One region of the Bradyrhizobium sp. I1.14.4 genome, then DNA from elsewhere that is predicted to be linked to it. Evidence: predicted binding sites of a transcription regulator. Region 1 holds the regulator's gene; the other holds the start of a gene.

Region 1 (10,214 bases):
GCGAGACGATCGACTGGTCGATCTCGGCCTCGGTGACAATCAGGGGCGCGAGGAACCGCACCACATTGTCGCCGGCGCCGACAGTGAGCAGCTTCTCGTTGCGCAGCGCGGCGACCAGGTCGCCCGACGGCACCACGGCCTTGACGCCGATCAACAGGCCCTCGCCGCGCACCTCCGATAGCACGCCGGGATAGCGGTCGACGACGGAAGCGAGCTTCTGCTTGAGCAGCAGCGACATCTTCTGCACGTGGTCGAAGAAACCGGGCTTGAGCATGACGTCGAGCACGGCATTGGCGGCCGCGACCGCGAGCGGATTGCCGCCGAAGGTCGAGCCGTGCGAGCCCGGCGCCATGCCGGCCGCTGCCTGCGCGGTCGCCAGCACCGCCCCGATCGGGAAGCCGCCGCCGAGCGCCTTCGCCAGCGACATCACGTCCGGCGTGACACCCGTGCGCTTGTAGGCAAACAATTCGCCGGTGCGGCCCATGCCGGTCTGCACCTCGTCGAATGCGAGCAGCAGGCCATGCTCGTCGCAAAGCGCGCGCAATGCCTTGAAGAAGGCCTGCGGCGCCGAACGCACGCCGCCCTCGCCCTGCACCGGCTCGATCAGGATGCCGGCGGTGTGCGGGCCGATCGCCTTCTTCACCGCCTCGATATCGCCATGCGGCACCTGGTCGAAGCCGTCCATCGGCGGACCGAAGCCTTCGAGATATTTCGCCGCACCGGTCGCAGCGAGCGTACCCAGCGTGCGGCCGTGGAAGGCGCCTTCGAAGGTGATGATGCGGTAGCGCTCGGGATGGCCCTTGGAGAAGTGATAGTGGCGGACCAGCTTGATCACGCCCTCCATCGCTTCCGCGCCGGAATTGCAGAAGAACACGAAGTCGGCAAAGCTCTGCTCGCACAGCCGCGCGGCGAGCACCTCGCCGTCCGGGCTCTTGAACAGGTTCGACATGTGCCAGAGCTTGGTCGCCTGCTCCTGCAGCGCCTTGACCAGATGCGGATGCGCATGCCCGAGCGCGTTCACCGCGACGCCCGAGGTGAAATCGAGATAGCGATCGCCGTTGGTTGCGATCAGCCAGGCGCCCTCACCGCGCTCGAAGCCCAGATCGACCCTGGCGAAGACGGGGAGCAGATGCGACGAGGCACTGTTGGTCATGGCGTTCACTGACGGTTTGAAGCCAACAAATTGCCGCGCGCCTTGACGCCAGCGCAGCAACAGCCAGCTTCGGAAAACAAAACGTGCCGCCTTTGCGGGCGGCACGTGCCAAACATTCTATGCTGCGGCCAGTAACTGTCAATCGCCAGAAGCCGGCCTTTGCCGGTCTTCCTGCAATGCGAAACGAGCGCAATCCGGAGCATTCCGGTGCGGTGGAAAAGCCTCACCGCAATGCTTAACTTTGTGGGAACATGTGGACGCACGGCCGCGGACTCTTGCGCCAGAGTCACGCCATATTGTAGCGTTTGGCCTGTCGGGTACGACATCTCGTGCGGCAGTACTGGACCCTCTAAGTAGCCTTCGTGTCTCACGTAAACGTTCGGGCGCAAGACCGCGCCCGGCGAGGGCTAAGGGATTCTGGCCGCTGGGATTTTTATCCAGATTGGCTCGCAGCGCCCGCTCCAATGACTGGCCGGCGCTCCGCGAAAGGAAGAATGCGATGACTGTATTGACCTGGTCCGACGATCGCGTCGAACAGCTGAAGAAGCTCTGGGAATCCGGCCTCTCGGCCAGCCAGATCGCCGCGGAACTTGGCAATGTGACGCGAAACGCCGTGATCGGCAAAGTACATCGGCTTGGCCTCTCCGGCCGCGCCAAGGCTCCCTCCACGGCCGCGCCACGGCAGCGCAAGGCCCGCCCCGCCCAGCACATGATGCGGGTGGCGCGCCCTGTTTCGCGCGGCAACACGGCGCTCGCGCACGCCTTCGAGGTCGAGATGGAGTCCGATCCGATCTCCTACGATAATGTGGTGCCGATGAGCCAACGGCTGTCACTGCTCGAGCTCAACGAAGCCACCTGCCACTGGCCGGTCGGCGATCCATCGAGCCCGGAATTCTTCTTCTGCGGCGGCAAGGCGCTCGCCGGCCTGCCCTATTGCGCGCATCACTCGCGCGTTGCCTACCAGCCCGCCGCCGACCGCCGCCGGCCGTCGGCGAAGCCACAAATCAAGTAGCACTCGGGAAACAAGCCTGGACTGCACGAAAGAAATCCCCGCGAAAGCGGGGATTTTTTGTTGATGCCGTCACTGCGGGGAGCTCGCGACAAAATTGCAGAGCAATTTGCGCTGAAGCGACGAAGCAATGACGGAACCAAGGGTCCAGACCCAGAGTGCGATTGCATACCGGGCCAGGAGACTGCGATTGTTTGGGGCCGTTACGGCTGCGGCTCGGCCTTTGCAAACCGGTCGTCGAGCGCGTAGCCGGCGCCGCGCACGGTGCGGATCGGATCCTGCTCGCGGCCCGGATTGAGCAGCTTGCGCAGGCGGCCGATATGCACGTCGACGGTGCGCTCATCGATATAGATGTCGCGGCCCCAGACGCTGTCGAGCAGTTGCTCGCGGCTGAACACGCGGCCGGGATGCTCGAGGAAGAATTCGAGCAGGCGATACTCGGTCGGCCCGAGATCGATCGGGCGGCCCGAGCGCGCCACGCGGCGCTTCTCGCGGTCCAGCTCGATGTCGCCATAGGTCAGCACGGTCGCAAGCCGCTCCGGGCTCGCGCGGCGCAACAGGCCCTTCACCCGCGCCAGCAGCTCTGGTACCGAGAACGGCTTGACGATGTAGTCGTCGGCGCCGGTGGCAAGCCCGCGCACGCGCTCGCTCTCCTCGCCGCGCGCGGTCAGCATGATGATCGGAAGCTGCTTGGTCTCGGGCCGCGCCCGCAGGCGGCGGCACAGCTCGATGCCGGACAGGCCCGGCAGCATCCAGTCGAGCACCACGAGGTCGGGAATGCGCTCCTTCAGCCTTGTGTCGGCATCGTCGCCGCGCCCCACGGTCTCGACATCGTAGCCTTCCGCATCGAGGTTGTAGCGCAACAGCGTCGTCAGCGCTTCCTCGTCTTCGACTACCAGAATGCGTGCGCTCATCGGTTTAAGTTCTTTCTGTGTGGTGATCCGTTGCCCAGACGCAAACCGAAACGCTTACTTCCTTCAGCAAGGTCCCCGCGAAAGCCTTTTGTCGCGAGGACAATCCGGTTCCGCACGTGCGGATCATGCCCTAGTTGCCCGGCACCGTGGTGGCAAAAGTGGTCATGTCGCCCTTCGGGCGCTTGTCGGTGATCTGCTGGCCCTCGATCATGTAGAACACGGTCTCGGCGATGTTGGTGGCGTGATCGCCGATCCGCTCAATGTTCTTGGCGCAGAACATCAGATGGATGCAGAACGAGATGTTGCGCGGATCCTCCATCATGTAGGTGAGCAGTTCGCGGAACAGCGAGGTGCAGATCGCATCGACTTCCTCGTCGCCCTTCCAGACGTTCATCGCAGCCGGCAGATCGTGCGCGGCATAGGCGTCGAGCACCGACTTGACCTGCGACAGCACGAGGTCGGTCATGTGCTCGAGGCCGCGGATCAGCTTCAGCGGCTGGAAGTCGCTCTCCAGTGCTGCGACGCGCTTGCCCATGTTCTTGGCGAGGTCGCCGATCCGCTCGAGGTCGGTGGCCACGCGCATCGCACTGACGATCTCGCGCAGGTCGATCGCCATCGGCTGGCGGCGCGCGATCGTCAGCACCGCGCGCTCTTCGATGAGGCGCTGCAAATTGTCGATCTCGATGTCGGCGGCGACCACGCGCTTGCCCAGCGCGACGTCGCGACGGATCAGCGCGTCGACCGACTCGGTGATCATCCGCTCGACGAGGCCGCCCATCTCGGCGACCAGGCGGGTCAACTCCTGCAGATCGCTATCGAATGCCTTGGCGGTATGTTCAGAAGCCATCGCTTGTCTCCCCTCAATCATGATCCCGGGGATCATGATTTCGTTGTCCTCAATTTAGCATGATCTGATCGGAAAACCGGTTTCCACTTTTCCGGATCATGCGCCGGTCAGCCGAACCGGCCGGTGATGTAGTCCTGGGTGCGCCGATCGCTCGGTGAGGTGAATATCTTGTTGGTGTCGTCGAATTCGATCAGCTCGCCGAGATACATGAAGGCCGTCTTGTCGGAGACGCGCGCCGCCTGTTGCATGTTGTGGGTGACGATCGCGATCGTGTAGTCCTCGGACAGTTCCTGGATCAGCTCCTCGACCTTGGCGGTCGAGATCGGGTCGAGCGCCGAGCACGGCTCGTCGAACAGGATCACCTCGGGACGCACCGCGACGGTGCGCGCGATGCACAGGCGCTGCTGCTGGCCGCCGGAGAGCGAGAGGCCGGAGGCGTTCAGCTTGTCCTTGACCTCGTTCCACAGCGCGCCGCCGCGCAGCGCCTTCTCGACCCTGTCGTCCATCTCGGACTTCGAGATCTTCTCGTAGAGGCGGATGCCGAAGGCGATATTCTCGTAGATCGTCATCGGGAACGGCGTCGGCTTCTGGAACACCATGCCGACCCGCGCACGCAGCAAATTGAGGTCGAGCTTGGGATCGAGAATGTTGGTCTGGTCCAGCATCAGCTGGCCGACCGCGCGCTGGCCCGGATAGAGGTCATACATCCGGTTGAAGATGCGCAGCAGGGTCGACTTGCCGCAACCGGACGGGCCGATGAACGCCGTGACGCGGTTGGTGCCGAGCGTCAGGTTGATGTTCTTCAGCGCGTGGTGCTCGCCATAATAGAAGTTGAGGTTGCGCACCGTGACTTTCGGGGGCGCGTCCGGAAGCGGAACCTGGGGAACGTGGCCCGCGGCAGTCATGGAGACAGAAAGCTCGGTCATTTTGCGGCCCTTTCGGCACCAAGGATACGCGCGCCGATATTCAGCGCGAGCACGGTGAATGTGATGAGCAGCGCGCCGCTCCACGCCAGCTCTTTCCAATAGGCGTAGGGGCTCTGCACGAAGTTGTTGATGGTCACCGGCAGGTTGGCCATCGTCTTGGTCAAATCCCAGCTGAAGAACTGGTTCGACAGCGCGGTGAACAGCAGCGGCGCGGTTTCGCCGGCGACACGGGCGGTCGCCAGCAGCACGCCGGTGATCAGACCCGATCGGGCCGCACGATAAGCGATCCGCTTGATGACCAGCGAACGCGGCAGGCCGAGCGCCGAGGCCGCCTCGCGCAGCGGATTGGGCACCAGCAGCAGCATGTCCTCGGTGGTGCGCAGCACGACCGGGATCACGATCACGGCGAGCGCCAGCGCACCGGCGATCGCCGAGAAGCCGCGCATCGGCACCACGACCGCACCATAGATGAACAGGCCGATGATGATCGAAGGCGCGCTGAGCAGGATGTCGTTGATGAAGCGGATCACCGAGGTGAGCTTGTCGTGCTTGCCGTACTCGGCGAGGTAGGTGCCGGCGAACAGGCCGAGCGGCGCGCCGATGCCGACGCCGATCACCGTCATGATGATCGAGCCGACGATGGCGTTGAGAAGGCCGCCGTCGGTCGATCCGGGCGGCGGGGTGTTCTGGGTGAACAGCTGCACGCTCAGCCCGGCAAGGCCGTTATAGACCAGCGTGATCAGGATCAGCGCCAGCCAGGTGACGCCGAACGCCGCCGCCGCGAAGCAGAGCGCGCGGATGATGATGTCGTAGCGGCGACGCGATTTGTAGATCGGATTCATGACGTCACTTCCCCGCCTTCGTTTCCAACCGCATCAACATCAAGCGCGCCGCGGCGAGCACGAAGAAGGTCAGCACGAACAGCAGCAGGCCGAGCAGGATCAGGCCGGACTGGTGCAGGCCGTCGCTCTCGGCAAATTCGGAGGCGATCGCCGCCGAGATCGTGGTTCCCGGCGCAAATATCGACGACGAAATGCGGAACGAGTTGCCGATGATGAAGGTGACCGCCATGGTCTCGCCGAGTGCGCGGCCGAGCGCCAGCATGATGCCGCCGATCACGCCGACCCGGGTGTAGGGGATCACCACGCTGCGGACCACTTCCCAGGTGGTGCAGCCCATGCCGTAGGCGGCCTCCTTCAGCACTGGCGGGACGGTCTTGAACACGTCGACCGAGATCGCGGTGATGAAGGGCAGCACCATGATGGCGAGGATCAGCGCCGCGTTGAAAAGGCTGAGATAGGACGGCGGGCCTCCGAACACCGCGCCGAGCACCGGCACGCCCTCGAAGATCCTGATCATGAAGGGCTGGAAGGTGTTCGCAAGGAACGGGCCGAGGACGAAGAAACCCCACATGCCATAGATGATTGACGGGATGCCGGCGAGCAGCTCGATCGCGATGCCGATCGGGCGCCGCAGCATTTGCGGGCATAGCTCGGTGAGGAAGATGGCAATGCCGAGGCCAACCGGAATCGCGATCATCATCGCGATGATCGACGTGATCAGGGTGCCGTAGATCGGGCCGAGCGCGCCGAGCACCGGCGGATCAGCCGAGGGCGCCCAGCGCTGCGTCCAGAGGAAGGCAAAGCCGTATTCCTTCATCGCCGGCCAAGCGCCGACAATCAGCGACAGAATGATGCCGCCGAGGATCAACAGAACCGAAATCGCCGAGATGCGTGTGATCCAATAGAAGGTGAGATCACCCAGCTTGAAGGCGCTGAGGGCCTTGGCGCGATCGTAAGGTCCCGCGGCTTCCATTACATCGCTCTGAACAGCCATGTCTGCCACGCCAATTCCCTCTTTACTATGTGAAAGCCACGCAAACCGCCACGCCCCCGAAGCGATCCTTACTGACGCATTTGGCCGGGCGTCGTTCCGGCTTGCGCCCCCGGGGCGCGAACCCCGGGCCACGCCCGCGTTTCTTGCCGCGGTGGCGGAACCCGGGTCTCGATCGCTCTGCCTGTGCCGCCCTTGAGAGGCGGCACAGGCTTTGTTCGAAGCGTCAGGCTTAGCTCTTGATGTCCGAGGACCAGGTCTTCTCGATCAGCTTGACGACCGACTCCGGCATCGGGATGTAGTCGAGCTCTTCGGCCGCCTTGCCACCCTTCTCGAAGGCGTACTTGAAGAACTTGAGGGCTTCCTGCGAGGCCGCCTTGTCGGTCGAATCCTTGTGCATCAGGATGAAGGTCGCCGCGGTGATCGGCCAGGAGGCATCGCCCGGCTGGTCGGTCAGGATCACGTAGTAGCCGGGGGCCTTGGACCAGTCGGCATTCGACGCAGCTGCCTGGAAGGCGGCGATGGTCGGCTGCACGGTCTTGCCGGCCTTGTTGACCAGCGCGGTGTAGGTCAGCTTGTTCTGCTTGGCATAAGCGTATTCGACATAGCCGATCGCGTTCTTGGTCTGGCTGATGTTGCCGGCGACGCCTTCGTTGCCCTTGGCGCCGACGCCGACCGGCCACTCGACCGCGGTGCCGGAACCGACCTTGGACTTCCAGTCGGCGTTCGACTTGGCGAGGTAGTCGGTGAAGTTGAAGGTGGTGCCCGAACCGTCCGAACGACGCACGACGGTGATCGCGTCGGCCGGCAGGGTCAGCTTCGGATTGAGCTTGGCGATCGCCGCGTCATTCCACTTGGTGATCTTGCCGAGATAGATGTCGCCGAGCACTTCGCCGGAGAGCACGAGATCGCCCGACTTGACGCCTTCGACGTTCACGACCGGAACGATCGCGCCCATCACCATCGGCCACTGGACGAGGCCGTCCTTCTCGAGCTGCTCGGCCTTGAGCGGCGCGTCGGTGGCGCCGAAGGTCACGGTCTTGGCCTGGATCTGCTTGATGCCGGCGCCGGAGCCGATCGACTGGTAGTTCAGACCGTTGCCGGTGTCCTTTTTGTAGGCGTCAGCCCACTTCGAATAAATCGGGAACGGAAACGTCGCGCCCGCGCCGGTAATATCGGCAGCGAAGGCCGACGTCGAAGCGGCGACCATGCCGGCAGCGACGATTGCTTTGATGAAATTCATGGGTGGTCTCCATCCTTGTGAGCGAAGCGCCGAATGCGCCCGATTGCGCTCACGCCGGTCCATCTAGGAGCGGTCGGTGCTGCTTTTACGAAGGTTGGATGACAGTTGGATGACAGAGCCAAGCAGCTGAAAATGCTTAGCTTTGGGTCGGCAATGGGGTCTTCGGCCGGGGAAAACAGGCGGTAAAAGTCGCGCCATTCTTCGGCACGCTCTCGATCAAAAGGCGCCCGCGGTGACGGTTAAGAATATGTTTCACCAACGATAATCCGAGGCCCGTTCCGCCCTGATTACGGCTATCGCCGACATCCACCCGGTAGAAGCGCTCGGTCAGCCGCGGCAGGTGCTCCGGGGCGATGCCGGGGCCGAAATCCCGTACCATGACACGGATTTCGGGGCTGCCCTCGCCCGATGCGGCCGAAGCGGCCTGATTCAGCGACACTATGACGCGGCCCCCCGAGGCGCCGTATTTGAGGGCGTTCTCGATCAGGTTCTCGAACAGCCGCAGCAGTTCCTCGCGGTCGCCGGCGATGGTGACCGGGGTCAGCGGCAGGTCGACATCGATCTCGACCTGGCGCTCGCTGGCCAGCGCCTCGAGCCCGTCGGCCACCTGGCGGATGATCGGTACGATGTCGATCGAGGCCTCGGGCCGCACATGGGCCGACAGCTCGACCCGCGACAGCGACAGCAGATCGTCGATCAGCCGCGCCATGCGGGTGGCCTGGGTGTGCATGATGCCGAGGAAGCGCTCGCGCGCCCGCGCGTCGTCGCGCGCCGGCCCCTGCAGCGTGTCGATGAAGCCGGACAAGGCGGCGAGCGGCGTACGCAGCTCATGGCTGGCATTGGCGACGAAGTCGGCGCGCATCTCCTCGACCCGGCGCAGCGGCGTCAGGTCGTGGAAGGTCATCAGCATGCACTTCTCGGTGCCGCCGAACTGGGTCGGCACCGGCACCGGCGTGATGACCAATTCCATCCAGCGATCGACCGGGACGTGGTCGGTGTAGGTGGCGCGGCGCGGCTCGGTGGTCGCGATCGCCTCGCGCAACGCGGTGATGATCTCCGGCGAACGCAGGGCAAATTGCGCCAGCTCGTTCCTGCGCAGCGCCGGCGCGAGCTCGGCCGCGGCGGTGTTGAGATGGATGACGCGGCCGGCGCGATCGAGCAGCACAGCCGGATCCGGCATGCCGGCAACGACGGCGCTGACCGCGGCGGCCTCGACCGGATTGACGCCGCGGACATCCTCGCGCGAGGTTCCGGCATCATGCAGCCGCCAAGGCACCAGCGCGGCGGCCGCGATGCAAACGAACACCGCGCAGGCGCGCACCAGCGACAATTCGCCAAGCGCGACCACCACGCTCAACGCCAGCGCTGCGGCAAGCAGGATCAGCGCGGAATGGCGCAACCGGTCGGGCCAGGGCGAGAAGATCGAGGAAGCTGAATCGTCAATTGCCATCGCGGCGGCTTTCATCCCGTCGGTTCATGTCTCGCCCAGGCACGGTCACACCGACCTTCCCTCGGGAGGCATCGGGCCGCTTCATCAGACCCCGGAGTCTCCGCGCTTGCGAACCAGAACCGCCTCATGATGCGGCTCAGTGCGGGGACCCGAATCAGCCTGCGGCAGCCGTTTGAGTCGGGCGCCGACGATAACCTCCCGAAACGTCAGCAAGATTACAGATATGACGAACGGCGCAATATAGTAGAGCAGCCGGAACAACAGCATACCGCCGAGCAGGTCCTCGCGGTCCATCTGCCAGAGGCCGACCAGCATGGCGGCGTCGAACACCCCGAGCCCGCCCGGGGAATGGCTGGCGAAGCCGAGCAGGGTCGCCGACACGAAGATGACCGCGACCACCACGAAACCCAGATTGGGCTCGTCCGGAACCAGCACGTACATCGCCAGCGCGCAGAAGCCGAGGTCGACGATGCCGATCGCGATCTGCAGCAGCGTCAGCGGACCGCCCGGCAGGGTCACCGTCCAGGGGCCGCGGCCGACCGCCCGCGGCTGGGTCCAGACCCAGACCACATAGGCGACCAGCGCGACGATGATCGCGAGCGCCAGCGCGCGGTTGAGCCATGGCGGCAGCTGGTCGATGTTGGCGGCGGCCTCCGGATGATAGGCGATGCCGAGCCCGAGCACCGCGGCATTGCCGAGCCAGAAGGTGAGGCCGGCGAGGAAGCAGATCTTGGCGACGTCGATCGCATTCAATCCCCACGCCGAATAGATCCGGTAGCGCACCGCGCCGCCGGTGAAGACGCTGGCGCCGACATTGTGGCCGATCGAATAGGAGGCGA
Region 2 (6,410 bases), on a different contig from region 1:
GAGTCGATGTGCCGACAGTTCCTCTATGGTCAGCGCTATTTCGAGCGAACGTTCGGCGCACGCTCCACTGTGTTCTGGAATCCTGACGTGTTCGGCTACGATGCTCAGCTGCCGCAGCTGATGCAGTCGGCGGGGATGTCACGCTTTCTGACCCAGAAGCTGTCTTGGAACAAGTTCACCTCGCCGCCGCATCACAGCTTCCATTGGCGTGGACTGGACGGCAGCACGGTGCTGGCACATTTCCCGCCGGCGGACACCTACAACGGATCGGCGCAGCTTGCGGAGCTCCGCTATCACGCCGCCAACTACAAGGACGCCGATCGATCACCCGATGCGCTCTATCTGTTCGGATATGGCGATGGCGGTGGCGGCGCCGACGAGACGATGCTCGAAACGTTGCAGCGGACCAAGGACCTGCAGGGGCTTCCGCGGATTCAAATCCGTACCGCCGACGAATTCTTCGACCGCCTGGCGATGTCTGCGCAGGATCTGGCGACGATCGAAGGCGAGCTCTATCTCGAATATCACCGCGGCACCTACACCACGCAGGCCGAGACCAAGCGCCTCAACCGCGCCTGCGAGGCTGGCCTTCAGGCACTCGAATTCGTGACCACGGTTGCGAGCGCCTGGCAGCAACCGGCGCCCTCCGCGCAGGAGATCGAAGGGCTGTGGCGTACGCTGCTGGTCAACCAGTTCCACGACATCATCCCCGGCAGCAGCATTCGCGAGGTCTATGAGCGGGCGGAGGTCGAACTCGCCGGGGTGGCGGAGGAAGCCGGGCGCCGCACGCAAGCCCTGCTGGCGGCGCTGTGCGATTCCGAATCGCCGTGCGATTCCGAATCGCCGCGCGATTCCGAAGACGCCGGTTGGACGCCGGTCAACACGCTGGGCCGTGCGCGCGCCGAGATCGCGTCCGATCCCGATGGCGTGCTGCGCCATGTCGTCGCCGCGCCGTTTGCGGCGGGAGAAACCACGACGACCGCTGAAGTTGTTGCCGTCTCCGCCGATCCGGACGGCTTCGTGCTGTCGAATACGCGGCTGAAGGCGCGAATTGACCGCACTGGACTCGTCCGATCGCTGCTGCATGTACCGACCGGCCGCGAGACGTTCGCATCATCGGCGGCGCGCCTGCTGCTGCTCGATGACAGGCCTCTCGACTTCGAGGCATGGGATATCGATCCATTTGCGCTTGAGACCGCGCGCGACGTGACGGGGGAGGTGAGTTGCGAGGTGGTGTCGGATGGCGGGCTGCGCGGCGAGGTGCGCTTCGAGCGCGGGCTCGGACGCGCCAGCCGGCTCTGCCAGGTGATCCGCCTCGATGCCGGCGCGGATCATCTCGAATTCGAAACGACGGTCGATTGGCAGGAGCGCAAGACGACGCTGAAGGTCATGTTCCCCGTGGCCTGCCGGGCATCGAACGTCACCTATGAGACCATGTTCGGCGCAACCGAGCGGCCGACGCATGCCAATACGGATGCCGATGCGGCCAGGTACGAAGTGCCGGGTCATCGCTGGGCCGATATGGCCGAGCCGGATTTCGGCGTGTCATTGTTCAGCGATTGCCGTCATGGCTATTCGGCCTTCGGCAACCAGCTCGCGCTGACGCTGCTGCGCGGCGCAGAGTTGCCTGATCCGCAGGCCGATATCGGGCGTCACCGGATGCGCTATGCGATCTATCCCCATCAAGGCGATTGGCGTGCCGCCGACACGGTCGGGCGCGCCTTGTGTTTTGAGCGTCCGATGCTCTGGACCGGGGGAGGCCGGCCCGCGCCGTTGCGACACTCGTTCCTGACGGCGTCGCCGGCCAACGTGGTCGTCGATACGATCAAGCCCGCTGAGGGCGGCGAAGGCTGGGTGGTGCGGCTCTATGAGAGCGCAGGCGTTCGCGCCGCCGCGATGCTCGATTTCGGCGTCGACATATCGTCGGTGTGGATGAGCAACACGCTGGAAGACCGCATCGAGGCCTTGCCGACGGCAGCGCGGGGCTGTCGTTTGTCGCTGCGTCCGTTCCAGATCGCAACGCTGCGGGTTTTCCAGAAGTGATGCAAGCGCGCCCGGCGATGCCGGGCTCGCCTTGTTATGCCGAGCACGAAATCCGGCTTGCGCAAGCCTGCGCCCGGCTCGTTTTGCGTCGCCGGCGTCACCAGCCCAGTTCACGCAGATAGCTGGCGCGGGCGGCAATACCGGTGTGGGTGAAATCCGTGAAAACCCCATCCACGCCGAGACGGAAAAATTTCAGATATTCCAGGCTGGGATCGCCGCGATAGTCGGCGGCCAGGTATTTCTTCTCGTTCCGGAACGTGAAGACATGCACGAACAGGCCGAGCTTGTGCGCATCGGCAATGACGCTGGTTGCGTCCTGGGTTGTGGCCTCCGCCGTCGATCCCTTGGTGGGCTTGCCGTCGGCGTTGCTGTCCTTCCAGGGTGAGACCTTGAACGGCACGATATAGGCCTTCCACGGACCGATGCCGTCGGCATAGGTCTTGATCTCCGCGAGGCCTTCGGGTGTCAGCATCGCATCGAAGGTGCGGGAGTCACCGGCAACCGTCCAGTCGTACGGACGGGAATTGGCGATGTTGTTGAGCAGGACCTTGCCGGTCTTGAAGTCGACGCCGTTGCCGTCGATGAGCTGGACCTGCCGCGTTTCCAATCCGCGGCTGCGCATATATTTCAGGCTGCCGGGCTCAAAGCTCTGCACGATGATGGGAGCGTCCTTCGCGTTGAGGCCGTTGTCGTTGATGATCTTGATCAGGGCATCCTCGAGCGGGTGGCTGCCGGGCGCGCCGCAGCCGTTGGCGATGGCCTGGGCATTGTTCCAGGTCGGATTCTTGGTTTCGGGATAGACCGCGATCGAACGTCCCGTCGCCTTGCTCTTGGCCTTGGCGATATCGATGATTTCCTGGAAACTGACGATCGGAAACTTGCCGTTGAACAGCTTGGGTCGCTCATTGGCCGCATCATAGGTGGTGCCGGCGATCCAGGTCTTCAGCTCGGCCATGGTGAAATCCGTGATCGACCAATCATTGGTATGGTCGTCGCCGTCGACGATCAGCGCTTTCAGCACCGATTTTGGGTCGGCCGGATCAACGAGGTCGGTGGGGTATGCAGCCGGCCCGCCGGCGGGAGTTTGCGCCCATTTCACCTTGACGAGAACGCCCGGCACCGTGCGCTTGCGGGCCGCAACCGCGGCATTGGTCTTCGCCACCTCGGCAACGTTGGTGTTGTCGCTCAGCCAAGGATTGTGACGTGCCACCAGCACGCAATCCTTGGTCAGGTGCAGGTCCTCTTCGAGCGCGTCCGTTCCGAGATCGGCGGCCAGCTCGTACGATGCCTCGGTCTCCTCGGGCACCAGGCCCGGCACGCCGCGATGCCCTATCACAAGTGGCTGCTTTCCGTCGACGGTCAGGAAGGGCTTGGCGCCGGCCGGCGCCGAGCCGGTTTGCGCTGATGCCATCGACGGCAGGTGGACCGCCAAGGCCGCCGCACCGAGCAGCATCGCTGCAACATGTCCCTTCCGTCGTGAACGAATGTGCTTCACGGTCAAGCCTCCCTCTCTTGTGTCGTATCGGGCCGAATGCCCGGAAGCGTCGATCCGAAAAAGGCCGACGCTGTTGTCTTCTTGTCGCAATCTGCTGACAGTCGGATGACCGTTAGGCGGAGCGGGCCGACAAAAGCCTCCAAGATGCCCCGGGGCGGCGACCGAGCGTCGCGCCCTTTAATGTTCGATCTGGACGGTCATGCCGGGCTCGAGACCAGCTGTGGCCTCAGGGTCGAGGCGCAGACGCAGCGTATTGCGATCATGATCGCCGATCACGCGCTCGGCCTGCCAGGTGGCGAAGACCCCAAGCGGCCGCAGCTCGCTGACCTGCGCCTTGGTCGCGCCGCCCGCCGCATTCCGTATCACGTTCACGGTCTTTCCGATGGCAAGACCGTTGAGATGGTCCTCGCGTACGTTGAACGAGAGCCATTGCTTGCCGGCGGCCTCGATCGCGAGAATCGGCTGACCTGCGCGAATGTTCTCGCCTACCTCCGCGGCAACGACGCTGACCATGCCGTCGACCGGCGCACGCAGGACCATCTTGTCGAGCCGGCGCTCGAGCACCGTGACGGCGGCCGCGGCGGCCTGCACCTGCGCGTCGGCGATGGCCCGTTCCTCCTTGGTCGGACCCGCCACCGCGGCGTCGTAGTTCGCCTGGGCCGCCGCCTCGCCGGCGCGTGCCGCGGCGACGTCATTCTCGGCCTGATCCAGTGCCTGCTGTGTTTCAAAGCTCTGGCTCGCCAATGTGCTGATCCTCTTGAGCTGGGTCTCCACATATTCGAGGCGCGAGTTGGCCTTGGAGATTGCCGCCTTCAGCGAATCGACCTGCTCGCGGCGAACGCCGGCATAGACATTGTTGCGGCTCGCCACCGCGGAGGCGAGCGCAGCCCGCGCCTGGTCGGCCTGCGCGGTCAGTTCAACTGCGGAGAGCCTGGCGAGGACATCGCCGGCGCGTACCTGGGCACCTTTCCCCACTGCGATCGACAGCAGCTGGCCGTTCACTTCCGGCTCGATCCGGACCTCGGTCGACCGTACGACGCCGACGATCGCGGGCGCCGACCTGGCGCGGTTCTCGGAATAGATCAGCGCGCCCGCGACGAGCACCAGCGGAACCGCAATCATGGCGATGCGCCTAGCCTTGGGCATATTCTTGGGCATGTTGCCGTCCTCCCTTGAGCAGCAGCGCGGAGACGACGGCAAGTGCGAAATAGCCGATTGCAAGACACCACAGCCAGAGCCAGTCGTGTCCGACCTCCCAGATGCTGGCGCCCAGCTGGTTGATGCGCACGATCCCATCGATGGCGGAGTCGGCCGGAAACAGCCGTCCCAGTGCGGTGGCTGCGGCGGGAATTGCCTCGCGCGGCCATGCGAAACCGGCGGTGAAGAACTGCGGCAGGCTGGTGGCCAGCAGCAGGATGGTGGCGTTTTCCGGTCGCGTGAACCAGGCGCCGATCGCCTGTCCCAGGAAGCTCGTCGCCAGTACGAAGACGGTCGCGAGCGCGAAGAGCTGCGGCAAATGCCCGAGCGCCGAAAAACCATAGACGCGCGGCAGCACGATCAGGTAGAGCGCGAGCGCCGGCAAATAGATGGTCAGATGAGCAATGCCGCGCCCGAACACGCCCGCGAATGCGCCGCCGGGACTCGCCAGCGCCGTGCCGGTCAACATCGCCGCTCCGATCAGGAGCGTCTGTTGCAGGATCAGGATGAACGCCGCCGGGACGATGTAGCTCGCATAGCCGCCGACCGGATTGAAGATCGGCTGCAGCAGCAGGTTGGCCGGGCTGAGGCTCGCCAGCTTCGCCTTGACGAGACTTCCGTCGGAGCGGCCACCCCGCGAAACCAGCTCCGACGTTAATGTGCCGATCGCGGTTGCGACGCTGCTTGCGGTCGATCTGAAGACGAACAGGTAGGTGGCGTCGGCGTAGACCGGAATATGAGCGGTAACTCCCTTCAGCACGTCGCGCTCCGCGCCGGGCGGAATCTGGACCGCGGCAAACGCATCGCCGCGATCGATCGCGGTGCGCGCCTCCGCAAGCGTGCGGGCGCGAACTGTCACGCTCAATGTGCCGCTGGCATCGAGCGTCTCGACGATCTGCCGGGAGAGATCGCTCAGATCATCGTCGACGACCGCGATCGGAAGCTTGCGCAGGATCTGGTTCAGATAGGGTTGCGGATAGTAGATGCCGTAGATCAGGGGAGCCAGGAACAGCAGGGTGAAGGCGCTGCGGGTTCCGAGCACGCGCCGCCACTCCGCCATGAAGGCGCCGCCGATGCCCGGCGGTGTCCGCTCGCTGACCGGCGGATCGGCAGGCCGCGCGATCTCGAACCAGCCCCTGCGCGTGAGGCTTGCCATGCGCAGCCATGCGAGGCCGGCAAACAGCAGTGTGAGGCCGGCGAGCGCGGCGAAGGGAATCGCGGATTCCGATACCGGCAGTCCGCGCGCCGCCTGGCCCATCAGCACCGCCATGTACCAGCGCAGCGGCAGGATCGCGCTCCAGACCTGCGCAAACGTATTCATGCCGATGGTCGGAAAGCCGACGCCGGCATAACCGAACGCGGGGGAGGCGATCAGGCCGGCAAGTCCCAACCCCGTTGCGAGGTCGCCGACCAGAAGCTGCAAGAGCGCGCCGATCGACAGATAGGCGATGATCAGGAGTGAACCGGCGGCGATCATCAGCAGCGCGTCGCCCTTGAAGGGTATCTGCAGGACGCCCTGCAGCACGAACGTCTGTGCCAGCATGATCACGACGAAGATGCAGAACAGCGGCGCCAGCTTGCCGGCCAGTGCGGCGACCGGATCGCCGCCGGCGCTTGCGAGCCACTCGCGGGCGTTGCGGCGGCGGAATTCGGAGCCGACCGAATAGCCCGCGGC

The links. Region 1 encodes PhoB, which activates phosphate uptake and scavenging genes when phosphate is short. Its sites were predicted from a motif close to TGTCATNNANCTGTCAT; they were not measured.
Region 2: a site for PhoB is predicted at 3,633-3,649, ahead of ABIB78_RS08830 (glycerophosphodiester phosphodiesterase family protein). Genes of this name have one in related genera too.

Annotation. Positions count from the first base shown of each region.
Region 1 covers NZ_JBNDLA010000011.1:56,473-66,686, forward strand. Annotated here, with positions in the region: gene ABIB78_RS22370 (aspartate aminotransferase family protein) at 1-1,153, opposite strand, end outside; gene ABIB78_RS22375 (GcrA family cell cycle regulator) at 1,653-2,165, shown strand; gene phoB (phosphate regulon transcriptional regulator PhoB) at 2,366-3,076, opposite strand; gene phoU (phosphate signaling complex protein PhoU) at 3,207-3,923, opposite strand; gene pstB (phosphate ABC transporter ATP-binding protein PstB) at 4,031-4,849, opposite strand; gene pstA (phosphate ABC transporter permease PstA) at 4,846-5,691, opposite strand; gene pstC (phosphate ABC transporter permease subunit PstC) at 5,696-6,685, opposite strand; gene pstS (phosphate ABC transporter substrate-binding protein PstS) at 6,915-7,925, opposite strand; gene ABIB78_RS22410 (ATP-binding protein) at 8,062-9,375, opposite strand; gene ABIB78_RS22415 (UPF0104 family protein) at 9,460-10,214, opposite strand, start outside.
Region 2 covers NZ_JBNDLA010000003.1:363,371-369,780, reverse strand. Annotated here, with positions in the region: gene ABIB78_RS08835 (alpha-mannosidase) at 1-2,043, shown strand, start outside; gene ABIB78_RS08830 (glycerophosphodiester phosphodiesterase family protein) at 2,141-3,538, opposite strand; gene ABIB78_RS08825 (HlyD family secretion protein) at 3,716-4,696, opposite strand; gene ABIB78_RS08820 (ABC transporter permease) at 4,671-6,410, opposite strand, start outside.